2 regions of the Exiguobacterium sp. UBA5002 genome follow, and region 1 is predicted to be linked to the other one. Evidence: a T-box and tRNA genes for the amino acid it is inferred to sense, from the RefSeq annotation. Region 1 holds a T-box; the other holds one or more tRNA genes.
What was found. The T-box of region 1 lies ahead of alaS (alanine--tRNA ligase). A T-box ahead of a tRNA ligase gene usually reads a tRNA of that ligase, here a tRNA-Ala.
Positions count from the first base shown of each region.

Region 2: it encodes a tRNA-Ala, which carries the amino acid that the T-box ahead of alaS (alanine--tRNA ligase) is inferred to sense. The anticodon was not compared.

Region 1 covers NZ_DGYQ01000026.1:176,532-195,627, forward strand. Annotated here, with positions in the region: gene B4C70_RS08095 (beta-ketoacyl-ACP synthase III) at 1-295, opposite strand, end outside; gene mtnN (5'-methylthioadenosine/S-adenosylhomocysteine nucleosidase) at 403-1,101, opposite strand; gene greA (transcription elongation factor GreA) at 1,154-1,627, opposite strand; gene udk (uridine kinase) at 1,684-2,331, opposite strand; gene B4C70_RS08115 (O-methyltransferase) at 2,348-2,986, opposite strand; gene mltG (endolytic transglycosylase MltG) at 3,058-4,206, opposite strand; gene B4C70_RS08125 (DUF1292 domain-containing protein) at 4,285-4,578, opposite strand; gene B4C70_RS08130 (DUF1292 domain-containing protein) at 4,565-4,852, opposite strand; gene ruvX (Holliday junction resolvase RuvX) at 4,867-5,289, opposite strand; gene B4C70_RS08140 (IreB family regulatory phosphoprotein) at 5,286-5,555, opposite strand; gene alaS (alanine--tRNA ligase) at 5,590-8,232, opposite strand; T-box leader at 8,290-8,500, opposite strand; gene B4C70_RS08150 (ATP-dependent RecD-like DNA helicase) at 8,543-10,768, opposite strand; gene B4C70_RS08155 (VOC family protein) at 10,885-11,433, shown strand; gene B4C70_RS08160 (tetratricopeptide repeat protein) at 11,479-12,144, opposite strand; gene mnmA (tRNA 2-thiouridine(34) synthase MnmA) at 12,158-13,279, opposite strand; gene B4C70_RS08170 (cysteine desulfurase family protein) at 13,296-14,423, opposite strand; gene cymR (cysteine metabolism transcriptional regulator CymR) at 14,437-14,844, opposite strand; gene B4C70_RS08180 (replication-associated recombination protein A) at 14,905-16,242, shown strand; gene B4C70_RS08185 (tRNA threonylcarbamoyladenosine dehydratase) at 16,253-17,017, opposite strand; RNA gene ssrS (6S RNA) at 17,111-17,300, opposite strand; gene B4C70_RS08195 (DASH family cryptochrome) at 17,375-18,559, opposite strand; gene B4C70_RS08200 (DNA-3-methyladenine glycosylase) at 18,850-19,096, opposite strand, start outside.
Region 2 covers NZ_DGYQ01000006.1:1,499-12,829, reverse strand. Annotated here, with positions in the region: gene B4C70_RS15180 (S8 family serine peptidase) at 1-538, opposite strand, end outside; tRNA gene B4C70_RS01330 (tRNA-Ala) at 1,367-1,442, opposite strand; gene tatC (twin-arginine translocase subunit TatC) at 1,547-2,326, opposite strand; gene B4C70_RS01320 (twin-arginine translocase TatA/TatE family subunit) at 2,334-2,531, opposite strand; gene B4C70_RS01315 (redox-sensing transcriptional repressor Rex) at 2,531-3,190, opposite strand; gene B4C70_RS01310 (ATP-binding cassette domain-containing protein) at 3,358-5,259, shown strand; gene B4C70_RS01305 (hypothetical protein) at 5,259-5,681, shown strand; gene B4C70_RS01300 (flavin reductase family protein) at 5,827-6,420, opposite strand; gene B4C70_RS01295 (DoxX family protein) at 6,440-6,838, opposite strand; gene B4C70_RS01290 (winged helix-turn-helix transcriptional regulator) at 7,022-7,342, shown strand; gene B4C70_RS01285 (flavodoxin) at 7,449-7,904, shown strand; gene B4C70_RS01280 (haloacid dehalogenase type II) at 7,974-8,633, shown strand; gene B4C70_RS01275 (hypothetical protein) at 8,681-9,250, opposite strand; gene tsaD (tRNA (adenosine(37)-N6)-threonylcarbamoyltransferase complex transferase subunit TsaD) at 9,279-10,286, opposite strand; gene rimI (ribosomal protein S18-alanine N-acetyltransferase) at 10,283-10,738, opposite strand; gene tsaB (tRNA (adenosine(37)-N6)-threonylcarbamoyltransferase complex dimerization subunit type 1 TsaB) at 10,731-11,331, opposite strand, start outside.

The sequences.
Region 1 (19,096 bases):
CTCCAAGACGCTCTTGAACGATACAGGCTGTAGAAGGGAACGCACGTCCTGTTGCCGTTCCGACAACGATCAAGCCGATGTCCTCTACTGTCAATCCAGCATCATCGAGTGCCTTCTGAGCCGCTTCTGTCGCTAAGTCTGTTACATCCACATCATCGGCTGCAATTCGTCGTGCCCCGATTCCTGTCCGTGTCCGAATCCATTCATCGCTCGTATCGAGCGTCGTTGCTAATTCATCGTTCGTCACGCGGCGTGACGGCAAAGACGTTCCTAATCCTACAATCCCGATCTTCATAAGGCATCCCCTTTTGTTATTAGTATCTGGTACTAATATAAAGCGTTAATATGCTTTTGTCAAAGAAAAAAGGAAGAGCATGGTCTCCCTTGCCCTTCCCCCATACCTCATTCTGCTAACGTCCGTACGACTTCCATGACCATTTTAGCGGAATTGATTGACGCAATCTCGAGGAATTCATCAAACGAGAGTGACGCTTCTTCATTGGCGCTATCTGAAATCGAACGCGTTACGACGAACGGAACACCGAACTGATGACAGACTTGTGCGATTGGTGCTGCTTCCATCTCGACGGCTGCGACTTCTGGGAAGTGCGCCTTGATTTGAGCAGAGCGCTCTGAATCGTGGATGAATGAATCGCCTGTCGCAATTAATCCATGAACGACGCGAATCGCATCCATCCGCTCGATGACGGCTTCTGCCGTTGCAACAAGCTTCGGATCTGCTTGATAGGCAGCTGGCATTCCAGGTACCTGACCATATTCGTATCCAAATGCCGTCACGTCGACGTCGTGGTGACGTACTTCTGTTGAGACGACGACATCCCCGACCGTTAAGCCTTCCTTGAATCCACCTGCTGAGCCCGTATTGATGACAGCACTTGGTTTGTAGTGGTCTAGCAATAATGTCGTCCCGATCGCAGCGTTCACTTTCCCGATTCCTGACTTCAAGATGACGACAGGAACGCTATTTAAAAGCCCTTCATAAAAATGATAGTTTGCGATGACTGTATCTTTACGTTCTGATAACTCATTACGCAATAAGTTGACTTCCTCTTCCATTGCGCCGATGATTGCGATTGGCATAATTCATTCCTCCATCAAACAGAAAGCCGGATTGCTCCGGCTCCTGTGTTCTTTATTTGATCGATGTAATTTTTACTGCGTATTCGCCGCCTGGTGCTGGTACAGAGACTTGATCTCCGACTTGGTGCCCCATTAAACTTTTCGCGATTGGTGATTCGTTCGAGATTTTACCCGTGAACGGATCTGCTTCGGCACTACCGACGATCGTATACGTATCTTCTTCGTTATCTTCGACACTTAAGAAAGTTACCGTCGTTCCGATACCGACGACCGAGATATCCTTCTCTTCTTCTGAGATGATGGCAACATTACGAAGCATCTCTTCAAGTTGAGCGATCCGGCCTTCGACCATCGCTTGCTCTTCTTTTGCTGAATCGTACTCAGCGTTCTCTGAAAGGTCACCGAACGAACGGGCGATCTTGATGTTCTCGACGACTTCTTTCCGGCGGACTGACTTCAATTCATTCAATTCATTTTCAATGTTCGCTTTACCTTCAAGCGTCATGTAGTATTGCTTTTCTGCCATTTTTGTCACGCTCCTTTTTATTCCACTAGTATAGTATATTCACATCTTTTTTGGAATCAATATCCTCTTTGATCGAGTGCTGAACGATAATCAAGAATCGCTCGAATCTTCGTCACGAGTAAATCGATCGCGACATGATTCTCGCCGCCTTCCGGTACGATGATATCCGCATACCGTTTTGTTGGTTCACAGAACTGCAGATGCATCGGACGAACGACGTTCGTGTACTGCTCAACGACTGAGTCGATCGAACGTCCACGTTCGTTGATATCACGTTGCATCCGACGCAGAATGCGAACGTCCGCATCCGTATCGACGAACACCTTGATATCCATTAGTTCCCGTAACCGTTCGTCTTCAAGCGCTAAAATTCCTTCTACGATGATGACATCGCGTGGTTCGAGACGAATCGTTTCTTGTGCCCGCGTGTGGGCGACATAGTCATATACCGGTTTTTCAACGGCAATGTTTTCACGGAGCGACTGAATGTGCTCAATCAACAGACCATTATCAAAAGCGAACGGGTGATCATAGTTTGTCTGATACCGCTCCTCCATTGATAAATCACTTTGATCTTTATAATACGCGTCCTGCTCAATCATGACGATTGATTCACTTGGGAACGCATCGACGAGTGAACGTGCCACCGTCGTCTTCCCTGAACCCGTTCCGCCCGCTACGCCAATTACTACCGGTTTTTGCATGTCATTCGTTCCTCCATCATTTCGACTTTTTCCGACTGACGGATACACCGTCACCGAGCGGAAAAATCGTCGTATCGTATTGTTCTTGTTCCATCATCCAGACCGTGAATTCCTTGACGAGACGCACGAGTCGACGTCTTCTTCGATCGAATGTCTTCGGATCAGACTCGAGAACATCTCCGTGTAAGAAGAGATTATCCGTATAGAGTACACCGCCCTCAGGAATGAGTCGCCCATATCCTGCAAAGAATTTTTTATACTGTCCTTTAGCTGCATCAATGAAGACCGCATCGAACTGGTCTTCAAGCGTTTCGGCTAATTCTACTGCATCACCAAAAATGATGTCAATCCGATCCGCCACATCTGACCGGGCGATGAAGGTTTTTGCTTCTTCATACCGCTTTGCATTCCGTTCAATCGTCGTAATGCGCGCATCCGGTAGCGCACGGGCCATCCGAATCGCACTATATCCGATTGCGGTTCCGACTTCTAGAATGCGCTTCGGTTGTTGTAATCGCAAGAGCGATAACAAGACTTCGGAACCTGTCAGTTCGATGATTGGTATATGATGTTCTTCCGCATAACGCTCCATTTCTTCTAACAGAGCATCTCGAGGATGAATCATTGATTCGACATAGGTCGTGAAATCATTCACGCCATTCACTCCCTCTTCCGCATAAACAGGTTGACTTGAAGCGAACTTCCCGCTTCAACCCAACCCGTTGCTCATTGCTCTTTACTCGCTTCGTATTCCACCCATTCCGGCTTATACTTAACGACGTTTCGTTGATGTTCTTCATATGTCTCTTCGTATAGAATCTGTCCTCGTGGATGTTTATCACTTGGTGGACGTGCGAAGAAATAGACATATTTCGTTTTATTCGGATTTAATACGGCAAGTACCGAATCTTTGCTGACCGTTGAAATCGGACCGATCGGAATCCCTTCGTACTTGTACGTATTGTACTTCGAGTTATTCTCAAGATCCTTCAGCGTCGTTAAAGCCGTATTTTCGCCTGTACCATACCAAACTGTTGGATCCGACTGTAACTTCATGCCGTCATCCAATCGATTTTTGAAGACACCAGCGATTTCACGACGATCATCTGGTGTCGCCGCTTCGCGCTCGACCATGGAACCGAGACTGAGCACTTCATGGAAGGTCATGCCTGACTTTTGAATGGCATCCGCATTCTCATCGTAGACTTTTTCTGTTTCATCGAGCATCGTCTCGACGATTTGATCAATGCTTTTTCCTTTATCAAACTCATACGTTGCTGGGAAGAGGTACCCTTCAAGTGCATACAGGACACCATCTTTTTTCACTTCATCCGTCAACATCGGATATTTTTCAATCATGCTGTCGATGAATGTCGCATCCGTCAATTCTTTACGGACCGTCTCTTCCTTGAAGTTCGTTGCTTTCGCGATCAAAGCGATTTGACGATCCATCGTGATGCCTTCAGGTAACGTGATTTTCACATCCGCTGCCTTCATGACCGTTCCCGTCTTTAATTCATTGATGATTTCATCCGGGGACATGGCTTGTGACAGTGTATACGTACCCGCCTGGAATGACGATTCATTCTTATAACGGACGTAATAACGGAAAATCGTCTCGTTCGCAATCAAGTCTTTTTCCTTTAGTAAGGAAGCAATCGTACTCGTCCCTGCTCCTAAAGGAACTTCGACTTTGACGGATTTCGTCGCTGCTTCATCGACTGGTTCAAGCGCATTTTTCAAAAAGACATAGACGACCGCACTGGCAACTAGAAAAATCGTCAACAATACAGAAAGGATGATTAGCGTAATCCGCCGTGATGTCCGGCGTCGCCTTTTTTCGATTTCGGCATTTTGCTTCCATTCGTTCTCCATCGGTTCCTCCTTTTTCTCTTAAAACAAGGTGACATCGTAAGAGAAAGTCTCTTACGACGTCACCTGTCATGAGTCGGATTAGTCTAACTGATCTTCGAGCGTGTTAAAGACTTCTTCGATTTCATCCCAAGTCGCTGTATCATCTTCATCGATCGGTACGAGGTTGAAGTCGTTGTCTCCATCACCGTATTCGTCAAGTTCGTAAACGAAGATATCGACTTCTTCTGCTTCGTCATAGTCTGCTCCGATTGGCTCAAGGAAGATGTATGTCTTACTCGAACGTGGGCTTTCGTAACGCAGACGTTCTACGAATTCGAAATCATTTCCTTCGCCGTCCGGAATTACGTAACGTGTTGGTTCATTCTGTTGCATCAGTGATCCGCTCCTTTAACGCAAGCTCGAGTTCATCCCAAGTTTGCTCATCATTTTCATCGATCAGGCTCAATTCGAAATCATCTTCGCCTTCTCCATATTCATCGATCTCACAGATGATCAGATCATCTGCTCCTTCGTCAGGGTTACCGATCATTTCAAGAAACAGATAGGTTTTTCCTGTACGTTCACTCGAGTAACGGTACCATTCTTCGAAAAGATGTTCGCCGCCCTCTTCATCTGGAAAGAGATACTGACGTTTTTCTTCAGCCATCGGTTTCTCCCCCTTCATCGGTTCGTCCGATCCAAGTACGATTGCAGGATCATGACGGCAGCCATCTTATCGATGACTTGTTTACGCTTTTTACGGCTGACATCGGCATCGATCAGCATCCGTTCTGCTTGCATCGTCGTCAACCGTTCATCCATGAAGACGACTTCAAGCCCGGTATGCTGTTCGATTTCCTTCGCAAAAGCTTCACTTGCTTCTGCGCGGGGACCGATGGAACCGTTCATGTTTTTCGGAAGACCAATGACTAGGATTTCGACATTGTATGTCTTCATGATGACATCGAGCCGTTTGAAGGCTTCTGGGTAATCCGGTTCCGTCCACTTGACCGTCTCGACGCCTTGCGCCGTCCAGCCCATCAAGTCACTGACCGCTACCCCAATCGTCTTCGAACCGACATCTAGTCCCATTGCACGTTTCATTTTGAATTTCCACTCTCCGCCAAATAAGATTTCACGAGTTCTTCGAGCAATTCGTCGCGTTCAATCTTACGAATTAAATTACGTGCGTCATTATGACGAGGAATGTAAGCAGGATCTCCTGAAAGGAGATAGCCGACGATTTGGTTGATCGGATGATATCCTTTTTCTTCTAAAGCATGATAGACCGTCAACAACACATCACGTGTCGCTGCTTTGTTATCGTCTTCCGGAAAGTTGAATTTCATCGTTTGATCCATCTGACTCACGTTCATCACCTCTTTCATATACACTACGTTTCTATTATGCCAGTGATTGCACGTATTGTGAAGCGTACGCGAGTGCTTCTTCTAATTTCGACGCATCTTTTCCACCAGCTTGAGCCATGTCAGGGCGACCGCCACCGCCACCACCGCAGCGTGTTGCGACTTCCTTGATCAATTTACCAGCATGATAGCCTTGGTCGATTAAATCTTTTGAGACGCTTGCGACGAGATTGACTTTCTCACCTTGCGCACTTCCGAGAACGATGATTGCCGATCCGAGCGAGCTCTTCAACTCGTCCATCATACCGCGAAGAGCATCCATATCTGAGACATCGACGCGTTTCGCAAGCACACGCACACCGTTGATTTCCTCAACATCGTCCTTCAATGAAGCAGCTTCGATGTTCGCGAGTTTTGCTTGCAACGATTCATTCGCCCGTTCCGTCTCACGGAGCTGTTGTTGCAGTGCTTCGATGCGAACAGGAACTTCTGTCGTCTTCGTCTTCAAGACAGCTGCTGCTTGTTCGAGTGTTTCCAAGTGTTGATTCATGACACGATATGCGCCTGCACCCGTTACCGCTTCGATTCGGCGTGTACCTGCACCGATCCCAGACTCTGAGACGATCTTGAACAGACCGATCTCTGCAGTGTTTCCGACGTGGATTCCGCCACACAATTCAATCGAGTATGTGCCTGCTGAGACGACACGGACCGTTTCCCCGTACTTCTCACCGAACAATGCCATCGCGCCTTTTGCTTTTGCATCAGCGATGTTCATCTCTTCGATATCAACCGGTAATGATGCCCAGATCGCTTGGTTGACGTCTTGTTCGATTTTTGTCAACTCTTCTTGTGTCACGGCACCGAAGTGTGAGAAGTCGAAGCGGAGACGTTCTGGAGAAACAAGTGATCCCGCTTGGTTGACGTGTGTTCCGAGCGTGTCTTTCAATGCTTTATGAAGCAAGTGTGTTGCTGTATGGTTTTTCGTGACGGCTTTACGTTCTGCTGCTTCGACGTTTGCAACGACGTCTGCAGCTTCCGTTGCGATCCCTGTACGAACGATGACCGTATGCAAGTTTTGACCGTTTGGTGCTTTTTGAACATCTTTGACATCAAGAACGAAGTCTTTGCCTTCGATTGTTCCTGTATCCGCGACTTCACCACCACTTTCAGCGTAGAACGGTGTGATGTCGAGAATGACTTGTGCTTCTTCACCAGCAGCGACTTCTGTGACTCGTTCTCCATCATGCAACAATGCGATGATTTTCGCATCCGCCTTAAGGTCGGTATAGCCGACGAACGTACTTTTATCTTTTAGCGTTGAGAGGACTTCCGATTGCTGTTGCATCGAACCACTCTCTTCACGCGCTGCACGTGCACGCTGACGTTGTGCATCCATCGCTAGTTTGAAGCCTTCTTCATCAACAGACATCTGATGATCTTCCGCATACTCGACTGTCAATTCGAGTGGGAAACCATACGTGTCATACAGACGGAACGCATCTTCGCCACTGATGACGTGCTCACCGTTTGATTTAGCCGTCTGAGCGACCGTGTTCAAGATTGCAAGACCGTCATGAAGTGTCTCGTGGAAACGTTCTTCTTCGTTTTTGATGACACGTTTGATGAAGTCTGCTTTTTCTGGAACTTGTGGGTAGAAGTCGACCATGACATTCCCGACCGTATCGACGAGTTCATACATGAACGGACGTTCGATTCCAAGCATCTTCGCATAACGAACCGCACGGCGTAGTAAACGACGAAGGACATATCCACGACCTTCATTCGAAGGAAGCGCACCATCACCGATCGCGAATGATACGGTACGGATGTGGTCTGCGATGACTTTGAATGCTACATCGAGTTTCGAATCATCACGGTAGATTTTACCGCTGATCTCTTCTGTTTTGTGAATGATCGGCATGAACAGATCCGTATCGAAGTTCGTCGGCACGTCCTGCATGACACATGCCATCCGTTCAAGTCCCATTCCTGTATCGATGTTTTTACGTGGAAGTTCCGTGTAGTTGCCGTGTCCATCGTGGTTATACTGACTGAAGACGATATTCCAGATCTCGAGATAGCGTTCGTTTTCGCCACCTGGATAGAGTTCTGAATCGTTCGGATCGTCTCCAAAAGCAGGTCCACGGTCGAAGAAGATTTCCGTGTTCGGACCAGATGGACCTTCACCGATTTCCCAGAAGTTATCTTCAAGTGGAATGATCCGCTCAGCCGGTACACCGAGTTCAAGCCAGATTTGACGCGCTGCGTCATCTTCCGGGTGAATCGTGACCGAGAGACGTTCCGGGTCAAGACCGTACCAGTCATCACTCGTCAAAAGTTCCCAGCCCCATTTGATTGCATCTTCACGGAAGTAATCACCGACAGAGAAGTTTCCGAGCATCTCGAAGAACGTATGGTGACGTGCTGTTTTCCCGACGTTTTCGATATCATTCGTCCGGATTGATTTTTGTGCGTTGACGATACGTGGATTATCAGGAATGACACGACCATCGAAATATTTCTTGAGTGTCGCAACCCCTGAGTTGATCCACAAGAGCGATGGATCCTCGACCGGTACGAGTGAAGCACTCGGTTCGATCGCATGCCCTTTGCTTTGGAAGAAATCAAGATACATCTGACGGATTTGTGCACCCGTTAATGGTTTTAAAGCTTTCATGAACAGTTACCCCCATTGGTTTTATTTGGACGCAAAAAAGCGATGCCTTCATCCCTGAAAAGGGACGAAAGCATCGCTTCCGTGGTACCACCCTCGTTCGTAAGCAATCCATTGCTTACCTCGAACATCTGATAACGGGGATGACCCGCAGGTGTTTACACCCGACTCCGGAAGGAGCTTCAAAGGGACTCGAGAAAGTGATTGCAGCAGATTCACTTCTCTCTGGACTCGAGTTTTCCTTTTACTTATCTTCCATCAACGTGTTACGTCCATTCATCTATCGTGATTATTACCTATCGTACAGCATCCGTCAAGTCTTTGTCACCCCACCGAGTCGTTCAATCAATCGTGTTCGGCGCCGCGGCTCCTCTTCTTGCGACGCTTTATGAAACGCTCGTGGGTCGCCGAACAATAATAAACTCGACTTCGCACGGGTGACCGCCGTATAAATCAAGTTTCGAGAATGTTTGAATGCCCCCGTGAAATAGACCGGCATCAAGACGATCGGGAACTCGGACCCTTGTGCCTTGTGAATCGTAATCGCGTAGGCATGCGTGAATTGATCCCAGTCACTCCGGTTGTACTCGACTTCCGTCTGGTCGAAGCGGGCGATGATCTTATCCACCTTGTCGACGTTTTCTTTGGCGAAGAAGATATTGACGATTTCGCCGATATCTCCGTTATAGACGTTCTCTTCCGCATTGTTGACGAGCTGAAGAATCTTGTCCCCGGTCCGGTAAATCCGGGTGCCTTGTTTGACTTCGCGTTTTTTCGGTTCCTCCGGATTGTAGACGCGTTGCAAGGCGACATTCAGTTCGTCGATTCCGACCTGACCACGGTAAGTCGGTGCCAAAACCTGAACATCGAATTTCGAATACCCTTTTGCGAGTGCTTTTTCCGCGAAGGCTGAGATGCCGCGTAACGTCTCTTGCGGAGACGCAGTGTAAAAGCGACGATCCGCAAGTGGTGATAACAAATCAGCTGACGTCGTCCGGTTCTTCAAATCGTGCGCGAGCCGTAAAATCGAAGAATCTTCCGCTTGGCGATGGACGACGTTCAAACGAACGACGGGAATCCCTTCCGTATCCATCAAGTCTGCCAGCACTTGCCCAGGACCAACGGATGGTAATTGATCCCGGTCACCGACGAACAAGATTTTCATACCGTTCGGCACAGCACGGAGCAGACTCGATAACAAGTAGATATCAATCATCGACGACTCATCGATGATCAGTACTTTCCCCGTGATCGGCTGATCTTCATTTAATTGGAAATTCGTTCCGTCATACTTCAACAGACGATGAATCGTCATCGCTGGGACGTCCGTTGCTTCCGACAGACGTTTAGCGGCGCGTCCGGTCGGTGCAACAAGGACGTACGGATAAACATCTCCCGTCTTGACGCGACTCTTCTCAAGCGGCCAATCATGAATTTCTTGCAGGGCATGTAAAATTCCCTTGATAACAGTCGTCTTACCGGTACCGGGTCCACCGGTCAGGACCATCAGCGGTGCTTTGACCGCTAACTCGATCGCTTCTCGCTGTTGCGCCGCATATTCCATGCCAAACTGTTCTTCGAGATGCCCGATTGCTTCAAGGATCGTCGCGACATCGACTTCCTGTTCGGCACCGTTCGCCATGACGCGCGCCAGTTCCTTTGCCGCTCGGACTTCGGCATAAAAGATCGTCGGTAAATACAAACAGCCTTCTTCGAGCTTGACCTTATCTTCAGCGAGCAACAGTTCAATCGCTTGTTCTAGCCGTTCACCCGGGTCTTCACCAAGCAAACGGGGTGCTCGCTGCAATAGCGAGTCGACTGTCGCAAAGGCATGTCCCTCTCCTGCTTCTTGTTCTAATATGTGCATGATCGAAGCAGCGACGCGCTCCGGGTGTAATCCGACGAGTCCGAGATGTGATGCGATATGATCGGCTGTCTTAAAACCAATCCCATTCACTTCATACATCAAGGAATATGGATTCTCTCGTATTCGCGCCATGGCGTCCCCTTCGTAAGCAGCATAAATCTTTGCCGCTAGCTTCGGCGTAACATCAAATGGTGCTAAGAACAGCATCAACTGATCGACACCGTATAAGGTAGCGAGTCGACTCAAGATGATGTCAGCTTGTTTTTGTTTTAACCCAGGCACCTGATTCAGTACCCGTTCATCTTTCAAAATGAGATCCACTGCCTCTTCTCCGAGAGCATCGACGATATTTTTCGCTGTCTTCGGACCAATGCCGGTGAACGAACCATTCGTCAAGAAGCGGATCGTCGCATGTTTTGTCATCGGAACCGATCGCCGAATCAGTTCCGCCTTCAGTTGTTTTCCGAAGCGAGGATGATCAACGAGACGACCGAATGCTTGATACGTTCCTCCGAGTTCGATCCCAACCCCAGTACCCGTGATGACGAGCTCGGTTTCTTTCAGTTCAAAGTTCTTTTCTTTGACGGCGACCAATACAATGGAGTGTGCTTCTTCTTCAGAAGAAAAGAGCACACGTTTGACGCGCCCGACGACTTGATGGGGGTGCTCCATCACTCCACCTTCTTTCTCTCTTTTTCATTCGCTGCTTTCATCATAGCATTCGTTTACCGGATTTTAAATCAGGGAAAGATACCCTGAAACATTTCGTTAAGAGGAGGAGTTTAAGGATGGCACGTTTACCGATTGCAGGATTGTGTGAATTAGTACTTGAAGTCGAGGATATGGATCGTGCGGTCGGCTTTTGGAATGGGACACTTGGTATTCCGATCGTCGAGCAATGGGCTCCTGAGGACGCTGAACCAAGTAAAGAACAATCTAAACAAGACGGGGTCTGGGCCACGTGGCTCTACATTGGCGGTAATACTCGACTCGGTCTGTGGCTGAAACGGGACTTTACGATGGAAGAACGGACCGTCAAACACTTACCGGTCTCCGAATGGGATACGTTGTACGATGAAGGCGGAGTCCATGTCCACTGTGCCTTTTACGTTGAGAAGGACGAGTTCCAGCAAGCCTTGAATCAATTGCGGGAAGCATCAATCACCGTGAAGCTCAGAGAATGGGACGAACAGGAGACCTCGAATCAAAAAGAACATTCTGCTTATTTCAAGGATACGGAAAATAACGTCATCGAACTGTACACGAAAAACATGGATGAAGCCTATGAAGACTTTTCCGGTCCACCACTTCGTGTCATCCGTGAAGTTGGGAATTAAATAGCATAAAAAAAGACGACTCCAGGCGGAATCGTCTTTTTTATATCAGTCTGCTTGTTTTAATAACGCATCCATCTTCGCTTTCGCGTCCCGCGCAAGGGCGTGTTCCGGCTGGTAGGCAAGAACGGCTTCGAGTTCTGCATAACAGGCTTCTTGTTGACCAAGGAAAGCAAGGGCAATCGCATAATTGTATCGTGCATCCGTATGCGTTTCGTCAAGCATCAAGACGTGCTCGAACATCTCGACCGCTTCTTCCAACTTCTCGTTTTGCGCTAAGGCAAGTCCGTATTGGAATGCGATCTCGATATCGACACCGTTTAATTCTGACGCGCGCTGTAGACGAGGTAAGCCACGTACTGGATCACCTAGTTTTTGATACGTCATCCCAAGCATGAAATGGAGATCCGCGTCGTCAAGTCCATATAATAACGCTGCCCGCAATGATTCCTCTGCTTCGACGAGTTTATCGGCAGCAAAGAACAGCGCCCCTTTTGCATAATAGGCACTCGCAAACGTGTTATCGATCATCAGTGCCCGGTCATAAAAACGAAGGGCACGATCAGCATCGTTCATCGTTTGGAGTAATGTTCCAAGATTGACGTACGCTGTCGGATCTTTTGGATTTTCTTCGATCGCGTCGTTAAACGCTTGCGCTGCTAATTCATAATTTCCAGCTTCTAGATGCCGGAATCCTACTTCATTATAGTTCATCTTCTTTTGCTCCTTACGCTAGATAAGCGAGGCGTTCGCCTGCTTTATAGGCTGCATCGATCGTCGCACCACCGAGGCAGATGTCCCCATCATAGAACACGACTGCTTGTCCTGGTGTGATTGCTCGTTGACGCTCGTCAAATGAAACATCGAGTCCATCTTCGAGGACACGAACCGTGACGGTTATATCTTGTTGACGGTAACGGAATTTCGCCGTACAACGGAATGTCTCACCGACCGGACGCTCAGATGTCCAGCTGACATCTGAAGCAAGTAACCCTTCCGAATACAACAATTCGTTATGGAATCCTTGATCGACATAGAGGATGTTCTCCTCTAAATTTTTCCCGACGACGAACCAAGGCTCTCCGTCGCCACCGATACCGAGTCCATGACGTTGCCCCATCGTATAGTACATCAATCCATCGTGACGTCCCATGACGTTGCCGTCAAGTGTCCGCATCTCACCGGGTTGCGCCGGCAGATATTGACCGAGGAACTGTTTGAAGTTCCGCTCGCCAATGAAGCAAATGCCTGTCGAGTCTTTTTTCTTCGCCGTTGCGAGGTTCGCTTCTTCTGCGATCCGGCGCACTTCTGATTTTTCCATGTGCCCGATCGGGAACATCGCCTTCGCGATTTGCTCTTGCGACAATTGATTCAAGAAATATGTTTGATCCTTGTTTGCATCAACGCCTCGAAGCAATTTATGTTCTCCATCCTCATAGACGGCACGCGCATAGTGCCCTGTCGCGACGAAATCGGCACCAAGACGCATCGCGTGATCGAGGAAGGCTTTGAACTTGATTTCCTTGTTACACATGACGTCCGGATTCGGTGTCCGACCGAGTTTATATTCATCGAGGAAGTACGTGAAGACCTTATCCCAGTACTCTTTCTCGAAATTGACTGCATAGTACGGAATGCCGATTTGATTGGCTACCGCGATGACGTCTTCATAATCTTCCGTCGCCGTACAAAAGCCGTTCTCATCCGTGTCATCCCAGTTTTTCATGAAGATTCCGATGACGTTATAGCCTTGCTCTTTTAATAAATGAGCGGTCACAGAAGAATCGACACCGCCCGACATCCCAACGACGACTGTCGTTTCACTCGGGGCTTTCGCTCGTGTATTCATTTATTTCACCTCTTAGTTAATTCTGAAACGATTTTACGACATCTTGCAAGGCTTGTGCGAGTAGTTCGACTTGCGCGAGCTCATTTCCGTGACCAAAACTGATTCGGACCGATGCTCGTGTCCGTTCATCTTCGCCATACATCGCCGATAAGACATGCGAAGGTTCGACGGATCCTGCCGTACATGCACTCCCGCTCGATACGGCCATCTGGCGCATATCGAGCATGATCAGGAACGGTTCGATTTCAATTTGCGGGAAGTAAAGATTGAGGACATTCGGCAATCCTTCAACACCGTTGACTTCGTAAGTGATGCCACTTTCATCCAAGCGTGTTAGCAAAACGCTACGCAACTGTTTGATGTGGTCCTGTTGTTGTTCACGCTCTGCGATCATCAGTTCGAGCGCTTTCGCTAAACCGACGATTCCCGGTACGTTCTCCGTACCAGCGCGACGCTTGCGTTCCTGTTCTCCTCCGAATGTTTGAGGAGCCAACTTCACACCAGTCCGCACATACAACAATCCGATTCCTTTTGGCCCATTGATTTTATGACCAGATGCGGATAAAAGATCGACCTGTAACGCTTCGACATCGATTGCTTGTTTTCCGAACACTTGCACCGCGTCCGTATGGAACAAAACACCGCGTTCTCGTAAAAATTGACCGAATGCCGCAATCGGCTGAATCGTTCCGACTTCATTGTTGCCGAACATGATCGAGACGAGTGTCGTATCTTCCCGGACCGCTTCTTGCAAGGCAGCCAATGAGACGACACCTGTATCTGGAACATCGAGATACGTGACGTCATAGCCTTGTTTTTCGAGCTCTTCGAACGCATGCAATACAGCATGGTGCTCAAACCGTGTCGTAATGAGATGACGCCCTTTTTCACGCGCCGCCTCAGCCGCACCGAAGATTGCATAATTATCCGATTCCGTTCCACCGCTCGTAAAAATCAGTTCGGTTGGTTTCGCGTTCAATTCTTGTGCGATCTGCCGGCGTGCTTTGTCAATTGCTGCCCGAGCAGACCGACCAGCCGCGTGGACACTAGATGGGTTGCCATACTGTTCGAGCAAATAAGGCGTCATCGCCTCAAGGACTTCCGGACGCATCGGCGTCGTCGCCGAGTGGTCAAAGTAATTCATTCGTTTTCACCTCTCAAATATAGAACATGTATCCTGTATCTTCTTCTTCCGCTAAGTCTTGTAGCGTCGTTGAATCGAGTACTTGATCGACTGCTTGCTGGATTTTATCCCACAGTTTGCGTTTTGTGACCTCGTCACACGCATCGCCTTCGACGACGACGAGTGGTCCTTCAAGCAGGCGGATGATTTCACCCGCTGTGATGTTTTGCGCTTCACAACCGAGCTTATACCCGCCGTAAGCACCGCGTACACTTTTGACGAGACCTCCATTACGAAGGGGGGCAATCAACTGTTCAAGATAATGCTCAGATAGGTCATACATCTGCGCGATTTTTTTTAGGGATAATGGTTTAGATTCAGCTTCTTTCGCGAGTGCGATCATGATCGTCAGACCATATCGCCCTTTCGTCGAGATTTTCATCATGCGAAGGATCATCCTTTCTAGTATAGTAGTAGCTAAAAGTGGAAGGAGCGTATGTGTATGGCACATTTATTTGAATCCCAGTCACCTGCCGGACCGCTCGCGAATCGAATGCGTCCGCAGAATCTGGATGAAATCGTCGGACAACGCCATCTGATTGGAGAGACGACGCTCCTGCGGCGTGCCATCTTAGCCGATCGTCTCGGAACCGTCATTTTTTACGGTCCACCCGGAACCGGTAAGACGACGCTCGCGCGTGTCATCTCCAGTTATACGAAATCAGCGTTCGAGCAATTGAACGCGGTCACAGCGAAACTGGAACAATTACGGGAAATTCTAAAAGCGGCCGAAGCCCGTCTTCAGTTCGAGGATCAAAAAACGATTCTCTTTCTCGATGAGATCCATCGATTCAATAAGATGCAACAAGACGCCTTACTGCCAGCGCTCGAAGCAGGTACGATCACGTTGATCGGGGCGACGACTGAAAATCCGAGTTTTGAGGTCAACGCCGCTCTCTTATCGCGGGCAACGGTTTTCCGTTTCGAGCCCCCGACAGCAGACGATTTACGAATCGTCCTCGACCGGACCCTAAAAGACGAAGAACGTGGTCTTGGCAAATATCCGATCACGATCACGGATGACGCGATCGATCATTACGTCAAGTTGTCGGATGGCGATTACCGGGCATTATTGAATGCGCTTGAACTCGCCGTCTTAACGACACCGGAAATCGATGGTCAGATCACGATCGATCTCGCTGTCGCCGAGGAATCGATTCAACAAAAAGCATTGAAGTACGATAAGGACGGCGATCGGCATTATGATGTCATCTCCGCCTTCATCAAATCAATTCGGGGTTCCGATCCCGACGCTGCGCTCTACTGGCTCGCTGTCATGATTGAAGCGGGCGAAAGTCCGCGCTTCATCGTACGGCGTCTCTACGTCCATGCGGCAGAAGACATCGGTCTGTCTGATCCGCAAGCGTTATTAATGGTCGATGCCTGCGCACGCGCGTGCGAGTACGTCGGTTTCCCGGAAGCACGGATCCCGCTTGCTGAAACGGTCTTATATCTCGCGACGGCACCGAAATCGAATGCTGTCATCTCAGCAATCGATCAAGCATTGACGCTCGTTCGTCGTTCGGACGGCGGACCCGTTCCGCCGCACTTGCGCGATGCCCATCATCCGGGTGCAGCGGCACTTGGGAATGGCGTTACCTACCAATATCCGCACGACTTCGAACATGCCTATGTGCCACAGAATTATTGGCCAGAAAACCTTGCCCGGACCAAACCCGTCTTTTATCGTCCAAGCCCACGCGGTTTTGAGAAACAACTGCAGGCTCGACTCGATTTTTGGAACAAACAAACAGCCACACATCAGAAAAAGCGACCATAAGGTCGCTTTTTTAACGAACGCGTTCGATCGTCACGCCAGCTTCACGGACAATCTCATTGATGACGTAGCTCGCTGCAATCAATCCACCGACTGAAGGCACGAATGCATTCGAACTCGGTGGCATCTTCGCTTTACGAATCGCAGCGGCATCGTTTCCGACGACTTGGCGGACTTCTTCAATGATCTTAACGGGTGGTTCATCGGAAAAGACGACAGGAACACCTTTATGGATGCCGGCTTTCCGGAGTTTCGTCCGAATGACCTTCGCTAATGGATCATAACTTGTATCTTTGATGTCAACGATCTTGATGCGTGTCGGATCCATCTTGTTCGCCATCCCCATGCTCGAAATGATCGGGATGTTACGTTTCTTACATTCTTGAATCAGGTGAATCTTGAACGAGACCGTGTCCGATGCATCAATGACATAATCCGGCTGCTGTTCAAAGAACGACTCGAATGTTTCTTCATTGTAGAACATCTTTAAACGAACGGTTTCAAGGTCTGGATTGATTAACGCAAGACGTTCTGCCATCGCATCGACCTTCGGCTGACCGACCGTCGGAAGCAAGGCATGAATTTGTCGGTTGACGTTCGTGATGTCGATATCATCCTTATCAACGAGAATCAAACGACCTACACCACTACGGGCAAGCGCTTCTGCCGAGAACGATCCAACACCACCGATTCCCAGAATAGCGACAGACTTGGATGCCAATGCGTCAAGTCCAGTTTTACCGATTGCTAGTTCATTACGCGAAAATTGATGTAACATCTCATAACCTCACAATACTCATACTGTTTTACTCGGAATTATATCATAAAAAAAAACGTCATGCGACGTGTCAAACAATAAAATAATAAGACGATGGGACCCGAAGTGCCGTGTCGATACCTTATTTTTGAACCTGCTGTGCAGGTGGGTGTCTTATCCGATTCCTATTCGTACGTCCTCCTGCTGTGTTACGAGGCATGTACTACTAGTTGGAACGTCAAACTCCCTATCAAAAAAGAGTGGCTCAAAGATAAAAGGCGGCTCTCGTACAATTCAGGAACCCCATCTGATGCATTTAATATAGCATCCTCCCCTCTGAAATGCAACTACTTCCCACTCCAGAAAAAGATGCTTTTTTCAGGTCCAACGTTTCGTGAAGTGTTGATTCGGATCATATCGTTGTTGTTGGAATGCAGGATCGAATCGTGGTGTGCGTGTTGCATTCCCGACACCCGCGATGAACGCCCAGTTCCCATAGTTCGAAGCGACATCATAGTCGATCAACTGCTGTTCGAAATATCGCGCTCCGATGCGCCAGTCCTGCTTTAATTCATGAATCAGATAACTGGCAACGATCTGCCTGCCGCGGTTCGACATCCATCCCGTCTCGCGAATCTCGTTCATGAAGGCGTCGACGAATGGCACACCGGTTTTTCCTTCTATCCAGCGTTCGACAGCTAGCTGGTCCGCCTTCCACGTGTATCGACCTTCTTGTAATCCGCTCGCACGGAACAGACGGCTTCCTGTCTCACGCATCGTCAAATGGAAGAAGTCACGCCATAACAGTTCGAAATACAACCAGTACGTCGATTCATTCGCTCCCTTTTTTCGCTCGGCTTCCTGCAATTCAGCCATGACGCGACGCGGCGAGAGTGATCCGTTCGCTAGCCAGGCAGACAGCTTCGAAGAATCATTTCGTAAGAACCCATTCCGTGTTTCTTTATAGGTGAATACAGGCTCAGCAAGGTATTCCTTAAGGCGCGCTCTCCCTGCTGACTCTCCACCACGGAAGGGGAACGCGATTTCGGGATTCGCTTCGACCGATTCTTCTTTTACTAACTGAATACCGGTTGGTAGATCGAGTGGATCGTAGAAGGTCCCTCTCGCCTCGACACGTTTTCGAAATGCCGTAAAGACACGCTTTAATTCATCACTTCCGATATCTTCCCGTCGATGTAATGTCTGTGTTTCAAAAGAGCGGACGGTATATCTGTCTTCGATATACTGCTCACTTGTCGCTTCTTCTGTTCCGGTCATCTTATGGAAATAGACGGTATCATCCGCTTGCAGATAAGAATCGAGTGTCTCAATTGTCTCCCCTTCTACTATATCTAACGTAATCCCGATTTGAGACAGATGGCCCGCTAGGTTCTCTAGTGTCTCTTGTTCGAACCGTGCTTGTTGTGTACCTCTTTTAAAATCGCGTTTCTTTTGGTCTTTGACGTATATGGCACGAATGACGTCATGTTCTTCACACGCACTCCGAAGTGCCTCATGATCATCGACACGTAAATCATGACGATACCAAACGACTGCTCCCATATTGATCGACTCCCTTCTCCTTATACTATGACCCGACCAAGGTAGATAGAAAACCACTTGATGTGCCGATGAGGTTTTAAGACGTTGTTTTCGTGGAATATGATTAGTACAACAAATCAGAGGAGTGAATGAATCAATGGCAGCAAAACGCGGTAAACTTAGAACATTAATGACGCTCGTAACGACGGTTGGTCCAATCGTCTATAAATTCTATAAAAAACAGCAGTCGAAAAAATCAATCAACAACCCTAAATAAAAAATGGACGTCTCCTTATCGGAGCGTCCATTTTTTAACGTTTACTGACACCTTCACTCGCCTCTACATAAAACCGCCATGGATAGGCTGTCGCTTCTCCTGCGTTCGGAATACCGATCCGTGTCGTCTGGACGATCGCATCGACCGGGTCAGCAACGAGTCGGAACCGTGCTTGATAGAGATCCTGACCTGAATCCGCTGTCGTGAGACCGAATCCTTGGCACAGTTTCGCTGGTCCATTGACGAGATTACGCCGTTGCACCCCCGTCAACGCTGCGTAG
Region 2 (11,331 bases), on a different contig from region 1:
CACCAACGACACCGATATCCGGGTTTGCTGTATATGGATTACCCGCACCATGACCTGCAAACGCCGAGTTACCAGCAGAGATCGCACACAAGATACCGTTGTTCATCGCGTTGACGATTGCGCGTTGTTCTGGAGCATCTGAATTGACGAACGATGCCGTCGAACCGAGACTCATGTTGATGACATCGGCTCCGAGTGCAATCGCATCATCGATCGCTTTAATGTAGATATCGCTGAATGTCGATGGCATTCCTGGATCGTTTCCGAAGACTTTCATCGCGAGGAGCTGTGTTTCCGGCGCGACCCCTTTGATACCACCGTTTGCTTCATCGCCGTTTGCTCCGACCGTACCTGCGACGTGCATCCCGTGCATCGATGCCCCCGCACCTAAGTCACGGATTTCGCTGTCGTGATCGGCATAGTTATAGCCGTACGGTACTTTTTCCGTGAAATACTTTCCTTTTAAACCTTTTGTTTCTTTCGCACTCTCGACCTTCGAAGAGGTTAAATCCACCTTTGTCTCTGGACTCAAGACCATGTCTTTGTGCGATGGATCAATCCCCGTATCGATGACCGCGACGACGGTTCCTTCCCCTTTAAAGCCATAGTCCTGCCACGTTTCCTTCGCATTGACCATGTCCTTGCTGTACAGCATGTCTGGCTTGGCACCTTTATCGACGGTTGGGCGCGCATATTCGTGCGCGATATGTACACTTTTGACTCCTTCGAGTTGTTTGATATCTTCGATGTCACCGAACTTCACTTCACCACTGAATCCATTGATGACGGTTGTGAAGCTTTCTTTATATGTAACAGGAATCGCCTTTTTAGCGATAGCTGACTTGACTGATTTTTGGACGCTGACGAGTCGATCCTTGATCGATTCCTTTTCGGCATTGCTCAATGTGCTATACCGCTTGTTTTGAGATTGGGCGATTTGAATCGCCGGTTTTTGTTCCATCTCGATGACGACTCGGACTTTATCCGATTGTTTGTAGTTCTTTTCTTGTCCCGATTTCTTCAGTGAGAGCGCCTGCGGTTTTTGACCCGTCGCTTTGTCTTGTGAGGACAGTGCACCTTGCGCACTGACTAGATTGGAAGACGTCATTAAGACGGCTGCCATAAGTGCAATCTTCTTCTTCATGCGTTCGTTTCCCCTTTTCTGTAAAACCATAGTAGTAATACTAATAAAACAGTTTAACGAAAATTCTGTATTTTTAGTTTAATGAAGTTAATGGAAATAAACAATTTATATTTGTCTATTTTTTTAATTTTTTTCTTTTTGGTGACATTTTATATTTGGAAGGAATTTAACTGGGAACATAAAAAAACTCCTCGAGCACTCGAGGAGTTGAACGTATGAACTTGGTGGAGACTATCGGGATCGAACCGACGACCTTTTGGCTGCCAGCCAAACGCTCTCCCAGCTGAGCTAAGCCCCCATGAATTATCTTTAGTATACGCATCGCTAACTGCTTTATCAATATAAACATAACGCTTTCATAAAAAAGAATTCCTCCCGAAATGGCTGGAAGGAATTCACGATTCATTTATTCAATTCACGCATCAAATCCGCCTGTCGTTCAAGCTCTGCCTGTTGCTCGAGGATCAAGACCTTTTTATACGTCCGCGCGGAAATCAAGATACTGATTTCATAGAGAACGAACAACGGCACTGAGATCATCAAGTGTGACGTCACGTCCGGCGGTGCGATCAATGCCGCAACGACGAACAGCGCGAAATACGCATATTTTCGATTCTTTCGCATGAAATATGGCGTCACAAGACCAAGACGTGTCAGGAACATCGTCACGACCGGCAATTGGAAGAGAAGACCAAACGGCATCGTCAACCGGATCAAGAAACTGAAGTAGTTTTCGACCCCGATGACTTGCTCGATCCCCAATTCTTTCCCGAGATCCGTTGAGACTTCGAGCAAGAAGGGAAGCAACCAGAAATACGAGAAGGCTACACCAGCCAAAAATAGAAAGAAGATGACTGGAATATATGTCAGTGTTGCTTTTTGTTCCTTTTCATAAAGCCCTGGTCGGACGAATGCCCACAGTTGATACATCCAGAACGGTGACGCTAAAATCAGCGCGATGATGAACGCAAGATTCAAATACAACATTAAAGGATCGGCGACGTTGAAGGCATTTAATCCGATACCGAGCTCTTTTAAGTCCGCTTGCAGAAAACGGACGAGCGGTCGGACGAGCGGAAATGCGACAGCGAACAGGACGACGACGATGAGGAGCGACCAGACAATCCGCTTACGCAGTTCGTCTAGGTGCGACGTCATGCTTTGTTCTTGATCAACCGTCATGATTCAATCACTTCTCTTTCGGTTCGTCCTTTTTATCGTCGTCCATGATGCCGTTCGTGGCATTCTTGAACTCTTTCAATGTTTGACCGGCAGCACGACCGAATTCCGGTAACTTCTTCGGTCCGAAGATGATCAACGCGACGACAGCAATTAATCCGATACTCGCAGGTCCGATACCTAACGTGAGCGGGATAAGGTTTTCCATTATGATTTCACTCCTTCAGCTGATTGCGAATAATGCTTCATGAAATAAACTAACGACTGCAACTCGATCGATAAATCGATGTGATGAACCCGAACGCTCGCTGGCACGTTCAACCGTGCAGGCGTGAAGTTCAGAATGCCTGTCACACCATACTCGACTAACTCATCCGCTACTGACTGTGCGAACTGGGATGGAACCGTCAAGATGGCGACATCGACCTGATTCGCTTCGATTTGTTCTTTCATGTCCGAAACATGATAGATTGGAACGTCATGCGTCGTTGTTCCGACCTTCTCTTCGTCCGCATCAAACGCAACGACTATCCGAGTACTATTATTCTTTAAAAAGTTATAATTTGCAAACGCTGTTCCGAGATGACCGACCCCGATCAAGGCAACATTCGTCACCTCATCTTGATTCAAGGTTTTCCGGAAAAACGTTAAGAGATGTTGAACGTTATATCCATACCCCTTCTTCCCTAGTGCCCCAAAGTAGGAAAAGTCGCGACGAATCGTTGCTGAATCAACCTTCACCGCCTCGCTTAACTCAGCAGAAGAGACGCGGAGCTTGCCTGAATTGTATAAACTTTGGATGAAGCGATAATATAGCGGCAACCGTTTTGCTGTCGCTTGTGGAATTTTTGTGTCTGGTCCATTCATCCTGCAGTTCCCCCTTCGGCCACATCCATCGTGGCACCCAAATCTTTGCAAAAAGCTTTCTACTCTCCTTGATTGTAAACCACTTCACATAGAGTCACAAATAATATATTCCGCAGGACCTCGCGCTTTTGTTCGTGATAGACTAAAGGGTGGAAGGATGGATGGAAATGATACTCTTACAAGTCAACCAACTCTCGAAATCATTCGGCGTCGAGCCGATTTTAGAAAATATCAAATTGGAAGTACAGGAGCGCGACCGAATTGCGCTCGTCGGTCGAAATGGTGCCGGTAAATCAACCTTGCTCAAAATCATCGCTGGTGAACTCAGTCATGACTCGGGCGATATCATGAAAGGTAAAGATGTCAAAATCGGCTATCTCGCGCAAGACAGTGGTCTCGAATCGAATGAGACGATCTGGAACGAGATGCTGACCGTTTTTGAACATCTGCAAGAACAAGAACGGACACTGCGCCGGATGGAAATCGAGATGGGCATGGAGCACATCTTGAACGACCCGGTCGCTTACGATCGACTCCTGAAGACGTACGATCAAGCGCAACATGACTTCTCAGAAGCAGGTGGTTATCAGTTTGAAGCGAATATTCGCTCCGTCCTGCACGGCATGCGCTTTTATCCAGACGATTACTCACGCCGGATCCAGACATTGTCCGGAGGTCAACGGACACGGCTCGCCTTAGCGAAGATGCTCCTGCAAGCACCAGAGCTTCTCATTCTCGATGAACCGACGAACCATCTGGATATCGATACGCTCGCTTGGCTTGAAAGTTACCTCGGTGGTTATCGTGGTGCCGTTCTGATCGTCTCGCACGATCGGTACTTCCTCGATCAAGTCGTCAATGTCGTCTATGAGCTCTCTCGTAATGTCTGTCGTAAGTTCACTGGGAACTATACGAAGTACCTCGAGCAAAAAGCGGCATTGTACGATCAAGAAATGAAACAGTTCGAACAGCAGCAAGAAGAAATCGCGAAGATGCAGGATTTCATTCAACGAAACATCGCTCGGGCGACAACGACAAAGCGTGCTCAAAGCGTTCGAAAACGGCTCGAGAAGGTCGACCGGCTCGACCGACCAGATGGAGATGAACGCAGTACGGTCCTCTCCTTCCCAATCGAAAAACAGAGCGGGAATGACGTTCTTCAAGTCAATCAATTGGCAATCGGTTACGAAGAAGCTGTCTCAAAAGACATCACGTTCCGCTTGCAACGCGGCGAATCACTGGCACTCGTCGGACCGAACGGAATCGGGAAGTCGACGCTCTTAAAAGTCCTCGTCGGTCGTTTACGTCCTCTCTTCGGTGATTTCCGTTTCGGCACCGGTGTCTCGATCGGGTATTACGATCAAGAGCAAGCGGAACTCAATGACCGGAACCGTGTCATCGATGAGATTTGGAACGAATGGCCACTGATGCGCGAACAAGAAGTCCGTTCTGTGCTCGGACAATTCCTGTTCAGCGGCGACGATGTCTTCAAAATCGTTCAAGAATTGTCTGGTGGCGAACGCGGACGTCTCGCGCTCGCAAAACTGAAACTCCGGAAGACGAACGTCCTCATCCTTGACGAGCCAACGAACCACTTGGATCTTGATTCGAAGATGGTCCTTGAGAACGCTCTTGTCGACTATGAAGGTACGCTACTCTTCGTCTCCCATGACCGGTACTTCATCGATCGGATCGCGACACGCGTCATCGAGATGAGTGAAGCTGGTGTGACAGAATACCTCGGCGATTATTCGTACTACACAGAGAAGAAGGCCGAACAAGAAGAAATCGCTCGCCTTGAAGCCGAAGAGGCAAAAGCGGCAAAAGTCACGGCATCGAAGACGATCGACAAAGAAGCACAGAAAGAAGAAAAAAAACGCCGTCAGCAAATCGAACAACTCGAACAAGATATTGAACGGCTCGAACAGCGTTCAGCGGAAATCGAACAGTTGCTTTGCGAACCGGAAGTCTTTAATGATATTCCAAAAGCGACAGCGTTATCTGCGGAACGAGACCAGATCGATGTCGATCTACTTGAATTGATGGAACGATGGGAGAACCAACACTGATGCGAACGAAAAGCTTTTTCATCAACCTGATTCAAGGACTGTTATCCGGTATTCTTTATTTCGTTCCGATGTATGCGGACTACGTGTCCGCCTTCATCCGCCCGGATGCCTTTAATGCTGCTCTTCCTTTGTTCCTTCTGATTTCTTGCATGATCGGACTTGTCATCCAGACATGGAGCGGTCTTCTCGTCAGTCTACTCTCTGGACTATGTTGTACGCTTCTAACGACACAACTGTTCGTCGAACTCAATGATCCATTGATCATATCCTATTATGGTAGCGTCACTCCCTTGACTGCCTTTTTGATCAGTTGTGTCGGGGTTTGGGCGCTGGCAATCATTTTTTATTTGCTCGATGGTTATCAGTATAGTAAACGTCACGGACTCGAAGGTTCTTCAAACGAAATCGATCCACAACCTTGAAGTCCGATCGATGAACTAGATACGCGATATGAAAAAAGGAGTGGAGATTCCGGTAGCTAGACCGGTCTTTCCACTCCTTTTTATTTAAATCGAAACGTTCGTCGTCAACATGGATCGTACACTGAATCAAGCATTCACACTTCTATCATTTTGTCGGTCGAGCAATCGTAAACGTCTTCCCGATCGTCGCATAATCATTTCCTGCTAAGCGAGCGACAGCCTTCAATCCTGCCGCATCGATCCGGAACGACTCGACGAGTTCATCCGCGACGTGATAGCGCAGTACTTTCCCGATCAAAAGATCGGCACCTTCTAGCTCGACATGTTGTGTTAAGCGCATCTCGAACCGGATTTTCGCTTCCGCGATTCCGGGCACGTCGATTGCGTCGCTATCGACGAGCGTTAAATCCGTCCGTTCGAGTTCACTTTCACCGTAAGCGAGTGGCGCAGCCGTCTCATTGACAGCGTCGACGATTTCTTCGCTGACGATATGGATGACATAGCTTTGTTTTGCTAGGATATTACGTGCTGTATCCTTTTGTCCCTGATCCGTCCGTTGTACGGCAATCACCAGTTGTGGCGGACTACTTGATGCGACCGTAAAGAAGGAAAAGGGGGCTGCGTTGACCGTCCCGTCTTCCCCTAGCGTCGTCACGAAGGCAATCGGACGCGGAATGATGCTTCCGATCAGTAATTTATAATTGTCTTTTGCGCTAAGCGTTGATGCCTCGAACTTCATGAATGACCCACCTTTTTCCTCACCCGATGAGTGCAGCGAGTGAATAGTCTCCAGCACCGATCATCGCCACTCCAAGGGCGATAACGATCAATGCCATGTTGTATTCGTACCCGTTCTGCGTCACCCAGTAACCATTCGCACCGTGTACTTTAACGATCGCGACAAGCATCGAACCGATGATGAGGATTGCAGCGATCCAGAGGAATACCCCGCTTGCAAACAATAATCCACCGATTAATTCAGCAAGACCCGCTGTAATCGCGAGTGCCTTCCCTGGCTTCATGCCGATTGATTCGAACCAACCGCCTGTTCCAGCGATGCCGTGTCCACCAAACCAACCAAATAATTTTTGTGTCCCGTGTGCAGCAAATGTTAAACCGATGATTAAACGAATGATTAAAAGTCCTGTATCCATCATTTCTCTCTTCTCCTTTTACCTAATGTTTTTAAGTTACTTTAAGTAACTCGATAAACAGACTATATCTTATCACTTACTAAAAGTAAATAGATTTGTTTTAGTTCTTTTTGTTACATTAAGTAAAATGATTCGATTTTTTTAGCAGAAGCGGGTATACTACAACTATAGAAAGGATGAGTGCTGATGGAAGAAGTCGCAATCCAACCGGCTCTTTGTCCCAAAGTCGAACATGCCTTTGAAATCTTAGGTAAGAAATGGACAGGTCTGATTTTACGTCACTTGTTGACGAAGACATGTCGTTTCAATGAGATTCAAGATGCCATCCCCGAATTATCAGGTCGCATGCTCACGGAACGTATGAAGGAGCTCGAAGCGGAAGGCATCGTCATCCGGACTGTCATTCCCGATCGTCCGATTAAGATTCAATACAGTTTGACCGACAAAGGGCGTCAACTCGAACCGGTCATTCGTTCCATTGAGGAATGGGCCGAACTACAAGACTAATGTATAGAAAAGCATCTTCTTCGGAAGGTGTTTTTTTATATGATATTTTGACATTGATAATCATTATCAATTAAAGTAAAGAAGTACAGCGAAAGGAGGAACATGCATGCAGATTGCAATTGGATTCGTCAGCATGTCCGGTAATACGGAAGATATCGTCTCGATCATTCAACGTGAGCTCGAGCAACACGATGTCGACGTGACGATCACAGAACTGGATCAATTCGTCGGGGAGGATCTATCACGTTTTGATGGTCTACTACTCGGCTCATATACATGGGGAGACGGTGATTTACCGTATGAAGCAGAAGATTTCGTCGAGGAGCTACGGGAACAATTTTTAGACGGGATGCCGGCTGCTGCTTTTGGTTCGGGGGATCTTGATTATCCGAAGTACTGCGCAGCCGTTGATTTGATTGAAGACGCATTAAAAGAAGCTGGGGCGACCATCGTCACGAATGGCTTGAAGATTGAGTTTGATCCGAACACACCGGAGAAACAAGCCGCTTGTCGCGCGTTCGCGCAAACGTTTCATCGCTTTTTACAACAGGTTCATGCTTGAGTATCGTTTGAATCCGTCATGTAAGGGAATTCTTAAAACAGACTCTATGAAAGTGAGATGAATGTTTTTATGACGATTCAAGCACTCGTCTTTGACGTCTACGGTACATTATTCGATGTCCATTCCGTCAAAGAACAAGCAGAGGAGCTGTATCCGGAACACGGAGAAGCGATCAGTAAACGCTGGCGAGAGAAACAACTGGAGTACTCTTTCCTCCGACAATTAAACGGACAATATGTGCCGTTCAGCCAAGTGACACAAGATGCCCTCCGCTATACGTTACTCGAACTGAAGCTCCATGTGACCGAGGAACAAATCACGACTTTAATGGAGACGTACCTGACACTTGATGTGTACCCAGAAGTTAGCTCTGTTCTCGAGACGATGGCGCATAAACGTTTGGTCGTCTTCTCGAATGGTTCCCATGATATGCTCGATCCGTTGATCGAACAGTCAGGTTTAGCCGATCGGTTCGAACATCTCGTCAGTGTCGATGATATCAAACAGTATAAGCCAGCACCTGCATCCTATATGCATGCCTTAAACACGCTCGGTCTAAAACGCGAGGAGATCCTCTTCATGTCCTCGAACGGTTGGGATATCACCGGGGCGAAGAGTTTCGGCTTCAAAACGGCATGGATCAATCGAAATGGACTTCCGGTCGAGGAATTGAATCTCGATCCCGATCGCATCTATGATGACTTGACGGGTATCACTGAATGGCAATGAACGAACAACAGCGGACTCCTATTTAGGAATCCGCTGTTTTCATGGATTTAGTAATTAGACAAACGTGAGTAACCCTTCTTGAATAGATCGAGTTTCAGACCGCCTTCTTTTTCGATGAAGAAGAGGTATTCGTTTTGATCCGTATCCTTATAGAAGACCTTAAATAACGTCAACGTCCGTTTTTTATTGTTCTCGACAGCAGTCACCTCATGCTTTGAGATGACCTCGGCTTGGACTTGTTCTGCATCCATCTTTTGAATCATTGGTTCGAATGACTTCTTTTCTTGATCCGTCACCGGTGTTCCGGAAGCAATCATGAAATAATCATCACTCGCCTTGTTCGTTAAACCATACTTCCGATCGACGATGACGACGTTACTGAGCTTACCATTGATTGTCTGATCAAAAGCATATAACTTTTGAATCCGGGTCTTTTCCCCTTCTGCTCGTCCGATTTCGTAAAGTGGACGTTGTTTCGTATTCGTCTCGACCGCTTTTTTATCGGGTACGAGTTCTTCCTTATAGGCGACTTGGTATGCGTTGACGATTTCTCGGACCTGAAGTCCGATCGCGACGATGACCAGTACCGCTAACAATGCGATGATGACTTTTTTCATTCCATTTCCCCCAAGTTGTTCGGATTCCTTACTTTAAATCTAGCCCAGGTTCTGCGTTCATGGCAAGTGTCGAATAGCGTAACGCGCGATATGGATGAATCGCAGCCGCTCCGATCATCGCCGCATTATCTCCACACAGGTGCATCGGCGGAATGATGAGATCGATTCCTTCCTTCTCACATGCCGCTTCGAGACCTTGGCGTAATCCTTTGTTGGCAGCGACGCCACCAGCAAGCAGTAATTGACGTCCCCCTTTATCCTTCACGGCACGGACCGCCTTCGTCACGAGTACCTCGACGACGCTCGCTTGGAAACTCGCAGCTAAATCTTCCGGAATGATCGTTTCCCCCCGTTGTTCGGCGTTATGCACGGCATTAATGACTGCGGACTTCAAACCGCTGAAGCTAAAGTCATACGAATCCTTTTCGAGCCAGACACGCGGAAAATGGAACGTATCCTGACCGGTCTGTGCCAATTGGTCGATTCGTGGACCACCTGGATACGGTAACTTCAACGTCCGAGCAACTTTATCATAGGCTTCCCCAGCGGCATCATCCCGTGTTTCACCAATGACTTCGTATACATCGTCTTCCGGCATGTAGATCAGTTCCGTGTGCCCACCTGATGCAATCAAACAGACGAGCGGAAACTCAAGCTCTTGCACGAGACGATTCGCATAGATATGACCTGCGATATGATGAACACCGATCAATGGTTTATCATGCGCAAAGGCGAGTGCCTTCGCTGCGCTGACACCAACGAGTAATGCTCCGACCAGTCCAGGTCCTTCCGTGACGGCGATCGCATCGATATCGTCAATCGTGACGTTCGCTTCCGTCAAGGCATCATCGATGACGTATGTGATCCGTTCGACGTGATGCCGTGAAGCCACTTCAGGCACGACGCCACCGAATCGTTTATGACTTTCGATTTGAGACGAGACGACGTTCGATAAGACGTCGATTCCTCCACGGACGACGGCAGCTGCCGTTTCGTCGCAACTCGATTCGATTGCTAGAATCAATGGTTGTGTCATAGGTCTTCTCCCTCCAGCTCCAGCCAGTAGATGGCAGCATCTTCATTGTTATCTTGATAATATCGTTTTCGGACACCAACATACTGAAATCCGAGTTTTTCATATAAAGTCCGCGCTGGTGTGTTCGAGACACGTACTTCGAGTGTCATCGCCCGCAAACTAAGCGCACGACCGACGGCGATCAATGCCGTTAGCAGATCTTCCCCAAGTCCTTGTCCGCGGTGCGACTGCTTGACGGCAATATTCGTAATATGTCCTTCATCCGCGATATGCCACAGACCAGCAAACCCGACGATACCATCTTGATCGGCAACGACATAATAGGCATTCGGATTTTGTGTCATTTCCGCTTCGAAGGCATCTAGCGTCCACGGTGTCGCAAACGATTCGAGTTCGACCGCATGAACACCTGCAGCGTCCTGTACGGTCATCCGACGAATGCCCTTACTCATGACGCTGTGCCTCGATCCATTTCGCCTCTGCTTCAGCTAGACGCAGGTAACGTGGTTCGAACGCATGCGCTTCGACCGTCTGGCGTGTTGCACCGAGTAAAGCGAGTACGCCGGCACGTGGCGTCCGGAAAGCAGGAGCCGCCTTTTCAAATGGCTGAAGAATCTCTTCGAACGCATCGACGTCTCCTGTGACGAGCGTATCTGGCGGTAACGTCTTCACAAAAGAAGCGATCTCGACATGCTGTTCTTCACCGATTCGTTTCCCGGCGTCGTACACTCCGACAAACCCTGCTCCACGCCGCGCATCTTGAATTGCTGCGACACGTCCCGTATGACCTGTCGAAGCCGCCATCAGTTCAAGTGTCGAGATGGCAACGAGCTCGATGTCCAGTGTATAGGCGAGCGTCTTCGCTGTCGTCGCTCCAATCCGTAATCCGGTATAAGAACCAGGACCGTCAGCAACGACGACACGTGTCAGTTGAGCCGGTGTCCATTTTGCTTCCACCATCAAGCGCTCAAGCAATGGCATGAGTTTCGTCGCATGATTCAAAGACGTGACATAAGAAGCTTCTGCTACAATCTGTTTCCCGTCT